2 regions of the Streptomyces sp. NPDC050988 genome follow, and region 2 is predicted to be linked to the other one. Evidence: riboswitches for the same ligand, from Rfam matches in the RefSeq annotation. Region 2 holds a riboswitch; the other holds the start of a gene.
What was found. A riboswitch is a leader RNA that binds a small molecule or an ion and turns the genes downstream of it on or off. The one in region 2 is predicted to bind cyclic di-AMP.
Positions count from the first base shown of each region.

Region 1 (4,003 bases), on a different contig from region 2:
GTTCTCCGACTCCGGGCTCGGGATCACGCTGCACTACCGGATGCGGGCCGGGACCGACGTCGTGGAGCGCTGGGTGACCCTCGACAACGAGGGGCCGGCCCTGGAGGTGCTGCGCGCCGACTCCGCGGCCTGGACGCTGCCGCAGCGCGACGGCTGGCGGCTGTCCCAGCTGCACGGGCGGTGGGCGGCCGAGTCCCGGCTCGTACGCTCCGAACTCACCTACGGTGAGAAGGTCATCGGCAGCCGGCGCGGGCACACCTCGCACCAGCACCTGCCCTGGGTCGCCCTGGACCCGGACGGAGCGGCCACCGAGGAGCGGGGCGAGGTCTACGGGTGCGCCCTCGCCTGGTCGGGCACCTGGCGGATCGCCGTGGCCCAACTCCCGGACGCGCGCGTGCAGATCACCGGCGGGGTCGGGTACGACGACTCGGGGCTGCTACGGCTGGAGCCGGGGGAGAGCTTCGTCACGCCCGTCTTCGCGGGCCTGTGGAGCGACGGCGGATTCGGCGGCGCGAGCCGTGCCTGGCACGCCTACCAGCGCGCCTATGTGATCCCGGACGCGGACGAGCACCGGCCGGTGCTCTACAACTCCTGGGAGGCCACGGAGTTCGACATCTCCGAGGAGCAGCAGGGGGCGCTCGCGCGGCGGGCCGCCGCCATGGGGGTCGAGCTGTTCGTGGTCGACGACGGCTGGTTCGGGGCGCGCACCAGCGACCGGGCCGGGCTCGGCGACTGGACGCCCAACCCCGACCGCTTCCCGGCCGGTCTCAAGCCCCTCGCCGACGAGGTGCACGCGCTCGGGATGCGGTTCGGGATCTGGGTCGAGCCCGAGATGGTCAACCCGGACAGCGAGCTGTACCGCGCGCACCCGGACTGGGTGCAGTTCCAACCGGGACGAAAGAGGACGGAGCTGCGCAATCAGCTCGTACTGAACCTCGCCCGCGAGGACGTCCAGGAGTATCTGTGGGAGCGGCTCGACACGCTGCTCTCCAGTGCGCCGATCGACTATGTGAAGTGGGACTTCAACCGCTGCTTCACCGACGCGGGGTGGCCCGGCGAGGCCTACCCGCAGCGGCTCTGGGTGGACCACGTGCACGCCCTGTACCGCCTCCTGGACCGGCTGCGGGCGGCCCACCCGGGCGTCGCCTTCGAATCCTGCTCGGGCGGCGGCGGCCGGATCGACCTCGGGATCATGGCGCGTACGGACCAGGTGTGGACCTCGGACAACACCGACCCGCTCGACCGGCTCGCCATCCAGCACGGCTTCAGTCAGGTGCATCCCGCGCGGACCATGGCCGCCTGGGTCACCGACAGTCCGAACACCCAGCTCAACGGCCGCGTCAGCTCGCTGCGCTTCCGCTTCATGAGCGCGATGGCCGGAGTGCTCGGTGTCGGCGGCGACCTGACCCGCTGGAGCGAGGAGGAGCTGGCCGAGGCGCGGACGTGGGTGGAGCTCTACAAGGAGATCCGGCCCGTCGTGCAGGGCGGGGACCTCCACCGGCTGAGGGCGCCGGAGGGAGGGCTGAGCGCCGTGCAGTACTCGCGTGACGGCGAGGTCGTCGTCCTCGCCTGGCTCCAGGCCCAGCACTACGGCGAACCGGTCGCTCCGGTGCGGCTGCGCGGGCTCGACCCGGCGGCGTCGTACGAATGCCTCGAAACGGGTGAAGTCCACCGCGGTGCGGTGTTGTTGCACCACGGGTTGCGGACGGGGCTGCGTGGTGACCTTGATGCGGCAGTTTTCCGGCTGCGTCGCATGTGACTGTTGTGTCCGTAATGGAGCCTTAGTTCCAACTCGCTCTGGAATAAAGGCTCCTGCAACGGCACTCCGTGAGCAGCGTCATATTCGTGACGGTCCGCTGTCGCCATGTTCACGTAATTCAGCTGCGTTTTCAGGGATTTAACAAACGGGGGAGATCCCTGATTTACGCAGCGTGACCGTCATTTCGGTCAGGGATCAAGAGAACGGGGTACACAGGAAACCCCAAAGGTTGTTCCTGCGTCTTCATGTCGCTTACGTTCGCCACCAATCCGGACGGACGCCCAATCCTGCCGCCGCCCGGAATCCGCTCACCCACCCGTACACGGCAGGAGCGGGGGACCCACAGGTAGAACGCCTGTTCCGGTCTCCGGAACGGCTAGGGGTTAAGTCGTGCGCAAACACGGCCGGGCATCTCCAGCTCGCACCCGACAGCTCACCTCGCAGGCGCCGGAGAGGAATTCGCCATGCCCGCGAAGGGTAAGCACCGCCGTCCCAAGTCCCAGCGTTTCACCCGCTCCATAGCCGTCGCCGGAACCGGCGGCGCGGCGCTCGCCCTTCCGCTGCTCGGTGCGACCGGAGCGCACGCCGCGACTCCGCAGTCCGCCGCCGATTCCGTGGCGAGCGTCTCGAATGTCGCGAGCAAGGCCGCCGAATCGGCGCCTGCCGCCGCAGACAAGAAGGCCGAGGCGAAGAAGGCCGCGGCCAAGACCTATTCGGTGCGTGCGGGCGACTCCCTGTCGAAGATCGCCGACACGCAGGACGTCAGCGGTGGCTGGAAGAAGCTGTACGAGGACAACCGCAAGGCGATCGGCGGTGACCCGGCGCTGATCCACCCGGGCCTGAAGCTGTCGATCGGCAAGGCCGCCGCCACGTCGAGCTCCGACTCCGGCGCCTCCAAGACCACTCAGTCCTCCGCGAAGAAGGCCGCGGCCCCGAAGGCTGCTGCCGCTCCCAAGGCCGCCGCCGCGGCCAGTGCCGCCGGCTTCACGCTGCCGGTCGCGGGCGCGGGCGTCGGCACCCCGTACAAGATGTCGGGCAGCATGTGGTCCAGCGGGTACCACACCGGCGTCGACTTCGTGGTCCCGACCGGCACGTCCCTGAAGGCCGTCGGCGCGGGCACGGTCGTCTCGGCCGGCTGGGGCGGCGCGTACGGCAACCAGGTCGTCATCCAGCTCGAAGACGGCCACTACGCCCAGTACGCCCACCTGTCCTCCCTCTCCGTCTCGGCCGGACAGGCCGTGACCGAGGGCCAGCAGGTCGGCCTCTCCGGCGCGACGGGCAACGTCACCGGCCCGCACCTGCACTTCGAGATCCGCACCACCCCGGACTATGGCTCGGACGTGGACCCGCTGGCGTACCTGCGCGGCAAGGGCGTCTCCGTCTGACCCGACGCCAGGCGCGCCCGCACGGCGTACCACTCCGCTCGTCTCCGAAGGCCGGACCCGGTGATCCCCGGGGTCCGGCCTTCGGTGTTTCGGCTCTGTGGCACGTCTGTGGCATGGCCGGGCGATGGGTCGACAGGGGTGCGGAAGCCGGGACACAGTGACTCCGCGAGCGCGGCGCCCCGGCACCGTCCGGGGCGGCTCATCGCCCGCGACGACTTCCGGCACGGCCTCGGCCAGTGGGCGACAGAACTGCAGGACGGCGGCAGCGTCACCGCGTCCCGGGGCGTCCTGGAGATGGACGTGCCGAGCGGCGCGACCGTGTGGTTCAAGCGCAAGCTCCGAGGGCCCTACGTCCTGGAGTACACCGCCACGCCGGTCTCGGCGGGCGGCGCCAACGACCGGGTCTCGGACCTCAACAACTTCTGGAACGCCACGGACGTCCGCTCCCCCGAGGACCTCTTCGCCACGCACAGGGTCGGCGCGCTCGACGAGTACGACCACCTCACGACGTACTACGCCGGATACGGCGCCAACACCAACACCACGACCAGGCTGCGCCGTTACGTCGGTGAGGCGGGCGTCCGGCCGCTCGTCCTCGACTACACGGAGCCCCTACTCACGGCGAACGAGCCCAACCGCGTCCGGATCGTCTCGAACGGCTCCACGGTCCAGTGGTGGAACAACGGGCGGCTCGTCCTCGACTTCGTGGACCAAGAGCCGTACACGAGCGGGCACTTCGCGTTCCGGACGGTGTGGAGTCACTTCAGGATCACGGACTTCAGGGTGCGCGAGCTGCGACAACGTCCCTGATGGAGCCCCTTATTCCGGGATTGACCAACACTTGACGAGTGGCTTATCT
Region 1 is NZ_JBITFQ010000001.1:811,017-815,019, reverse strand. Features, by position in the region: gene ACIBEI_RS03545 (alpha-galactosidase) at 1-1,759, shown strand, start outside; cyclic di-AMP (ydaO/yuaA leader) riboswitch at 2,055-2,219, shown strand; gene ACIBEI_RS03540 (peptidoglycan DD-metalloendopeptidase family protein) at 2,224-3,144, shown strand; gene ACIBEI_RS03535 (DUF6250 domain-containing protein) at 3,283-3,954, shown strand.
Region 1: another riboswitch for cyclic di-AMP. It lies ahead of ACIBEI_RS03540 (peptidoglycan DD-metalloendopeptidase family protein); the one in region 2 lies ahead of ACIBEI_RS37375 (M23 family metallopeptidase).

Region 2 (4,003 bases):
GAGTGGCTGGACCGTCTCGGCACGGTCGCCGGCCGCGCCGACGAACTGTGCCGGTTCGCCGTGCTGTTCGGCGACCCGCAGCTCGCCCTCACCGCCGTCCAGCGGGTCCTCGAGATCACGGCCGAGGAGGTCCAGGAGGTCGCCAAGGCCCGCCTGCGCCCCGACAACCGCGCGGTGCTGGTCTACGAGCCGACCGTCGCCGAAGAGGCCGAAGAGACCGACGCCGCTGACGACACCGACGAGGAGGCGGCCAAGTGACCGAGCTCGCCACGATGGAATTCCACCCGCAGCCCCAGGCCGGCGAGGCCAGGCCCTGGGCCTTCCCGGCCCCCGAGCGCGGCGCGCTCGACAACGGCCTGACGCTGCTGCGCTGCCACCGCCCCGGCCAGCAGGTCGTCGCCGTCGAGATCCTCCTGGCGGCCCCGCTGGAGGCCGAGCCGAAGGGCCTGGACGGCATCGCCACGATCATGGCGCGTGCCTTCACCGAGGGAACCGACAAGCACTCCGCCGAGGAGTTCGCCGCCGAGCTGGAGCGCTGCGGCGCCACCCTCGACGCGCACGCCGACCACCCCGGCGTACGGATCAGCCTCGAAGTCCCCGTCTCCCGGCTCCCCAAGGCGCTCGGTCTGCTCGCCGACGCCCTCAGGGCACCCGCCTTCGAGGACAGCGAGATCGAGCGGCTGGTGCGCAACCGGCTCGACGAGATCCCGCACGAGACCGCCAACCCGGCCCGCCGCGCAGCCAAGGAGCTCTCCCGGCAGCTCTTCCCGGCGACCTCGCGCATGTCGCGGCCGCGCCAGGGCACCGAGGAGACGGTCACCGCGATCGACTCGGCGGGCGTCCGCGCCTTCTACGAGAAGCACGTACGCCCCGCCACCGCGACCGCCGTCGTGGTTGGCGACCTCACCGGCGTCGATCTCGACGCGCTGCTCGGGGACACGCTCGGCGCCTGGACCGGATCGCAGGCCGAGGCCCGCCCCATTCCGCCGGTGACCGCCGACGACACGGGCCGCGTGATCATCGTGGACCGGCCGGGAGCCGTCCAGACACAGCTGCTCATCGGCCGCGTCGGCGCCGACCGGCACGACCGCGTGTGGCCCGCCCAGGTGCTCGGCACGTACTGCCTCGGAGGCACCCTCACCTCGCGCCTGGACCGCGTCCTGCGTGAGGAAAAGGGATACACCTACGGTGTGCGGGCGTTCGGCCAGGTGCTGCGCTCCGCGCCGGACGGGACGGGCGCGGCGATGCTCGCCATCAGCGGATCCGTGGACACCCCGAACACGGGCCCGGCGCTCGACGACCTCTGGAAGGTGCTGCGCACCCTCGCGGCCGAGGGCCTCACCGACGCCGAGCGCGACATCGCCGTGCAGAACCTCGTGGGCGTGGCGCCGCTGAAGTACGAGACGGCGGCCGCCGTCGCGGGCACCCTCGCCGATCAGGTCGAGCAGTACCTGCCGGACGACTTCCAGGCGACGCTGTACCAGCAGCTCGCCGCGACCGGCACCGTGGAGGCCACCGCGGCCGCCGTGAGCGCCTTCCCGGTGGACCGCCTGGTGACCGTCCTCGTCGGTGACGCCGCGCAGATCGAGGAGCCGGTCCGGGCCCTCGGAATCGGTGAAGTCAGCGTCGTGGCAGCGGAGTAGAACGCGCAGTAGAAGGCGCAGCGGAACAGGGCCGTTCCGCGGAGAACCCAGGTGACCGAAGGGGCGCCTGGGTTCTCCTTTTGCCCGGACTTCAGCACCAGAACCGCTGGTTGTCCGTATTGGTAGGGAGGTTGCCCGTCTGCCCTGTGGCATGCGCTACAAAACCCTTGATCCGTTTGTTGATTGAAAGACGCCCCGCTTAGCGTCGGTCCGGCTGTTCGTCAGGCAGTGCGCCGCGCCCGCGGCACCGGACAGTCATCGCCGAGTCCCCGTACGGCGCGAGCCAGGGGAGCCGGGGACCCATACGTAGTCCCTGGGGTGAATCGGACGCCCTTCCCGAAGGATGTCCGTAGGAGACCTTCCTGCTCCGAACCCGTCAGCTAACCCGGTAGGCGAGAAGGAAGGAAAGGACCAGCCACTTCATGGCGTTCACTCGCGCCGCCGGGAAGCACCGTCGTCCCAGCCGTATGAAGCGCACGACCAACCGGACCGTCGGCGTCGCCGCACTCGCCACCACCGGTGTGGTCGGCACCCTGGCTGCTCCCGCACTCGCCGCCGAGAGCCCGGCCGAGCAGACCCTGACCCAGGCGATCACCATCGGCGACTCGGTCGCCGACCAGATCGACGCGCAGGCCGCCGCCCAGCAGCAGGCCGCCGACGAGACCGCCGCCCGCGAGAAGGCCGAGGCCGCCGCCAAGGAGCGGGCCAAGGAAGCCGCGGAGAAGGCCAAGAAGGAGCGCGAGGTCAAGGCCCGCGCCGCCCGTGCGGCCGAGCGTGAGCGCCTGCTGAAGTCGTACACCGCTCCCATCTCCGGCTCGTACGTCTCCACCGGCTACAAGGCCGGCGGCGCCGTCTGGTCCTCCGGCAGCCACACCGGCATCGACTTCCACGCCGCGAGCGGCACCGCCGTGCACGCGGTGGGCGCCGGTACCGTCGTCGAGGCCGGCTGGGGCGGCTCGTACGGCAACGAGGTCGTCCTCAAGATGAACGACGGCACCTACACGCAGTACGGGCACATGTCGTCCCTCGGTGTCTCCGTCGGCCAGACGGTCACCCCCGGTCAGCAGATAGGCCTCTCCGGGGCGACCGGCAACGTCACTGGGGCGCACCTGCACTTCGAGGCGCGGACGAGCGCGGAGTACGGCTCGGACATCGACCCGATCGCGTATCTCCGCCAGCACGGCGTGAACGTCTGACGGCGGGCGACCGCCCTCCCGCGCGGCAGCCTTCCCACGCAACGGCCCGCCCGCGCGGACACCGCTCCCGAAGGCCCCGGCTCACCGAGCCGGGGCCTTCGCGCGGTTCTGATCACTTCCTGACGGCTTCTCGGCCACTTCCCGGCCGACTTCGCACCGGACGACTGCCTGTTCAGAAGCGAGGTGTGTCCAAAAAATATCCATGGATTCCGGTCCGCCATCGGAATTTCCCGCTCTCTGCAATAGAGTCACCGAACAAGCGTCAATCGACCGCGTTTCGCGGGGGTTAAGGCGGAGGTCCGGTCATGCGTATTCCCGCGCACTCGGTATGCACGGCGATCCGTGACGACATCGTCGCGGGTGTCTACGAGCGCGGCAGCCGGCTCACCGAAGAACTGCTCGCGCGCCGGTACGGCGTCTCGCGGGTCCCCGTACGGGAGGCCCTGCGCACCCTGGAGGCGGAAGGCTTCGTCGTCACGCGCAGGCACGCGGGCGCGTGTGTCGCGGAACCGACCGAGCAGGAGGCCGCCGACCTCCTGGAGATGCGCATGCTGCTGGAGCCGCTGGGTGCAGCGCGCGCCGCCCAGCGTCGCACGGAGGCGCACCTCAAGGTGCTGCGCGGCCTGGTCAGGCTGGGCCAGGAGCGGGCCAGGAGGGGCAACAGCGAGGATCTGCGCTCCCTGGGCGGCTGGTTCCACGAGACGCTCGCACAGGCCTCCGGAAGCCCCGCGCTGACCTCCACGCTCGCCCAGTTGCGGCACAAGATCGCCTGGATGTATTCGGTCGAGGCGCCCGCGCACCCGGCCGAGTCCTGGGCCGAGCACGGTGCCATCGTGGACGCCGTCGCACGCGGCGACAACGACCGGGCCAGGGCGATCACGGCGCTGCACACCGAGCGGGCGATGGCCGCGCACCGGCTGCGCTTTCCCGGCGGCGGTGACCGCGCGGAGCGTGTGAGGACTTCGCAACATCCCGTAAACACGGCGGGCCTGCGGCATTAACAGTGGCGCCGTATACAAAGAGAGTTATTCGCCGGGGTCTATTTCTGCTGCCCCTTTTTTCCACGTGCCGGGAATTTCCACGCACGTGATTTCCGCATGCGCGGAACCAGGATGAGTGGAACCCGATACGCGGGCATCCGAAAAAGCCCGGACGGTGCCCGGG
Region 2 is NZ_JBITFQ010000026.1:124,865-128,867, forward strand. Features, by position in the region: gene ACIBEI_RS37365 (M16 family metallopeptidase) at 1-258, shown strand, start outside; gene ACIBEI_RS37370 (M16 family metallopeptidase) at 255-1,643, shown strand; cyclic di-AMP (ydaO/yuaA leader) riboswitch at 1,893-2,053, shown strand; gene ACIBEI_RS37375 (M23 family metallopeptidase) at 2,066-2,839, shown strand; gene ACIBEI_RS37380 (GntR family transcriptional regulator) at 3,145-3,840, shown strand.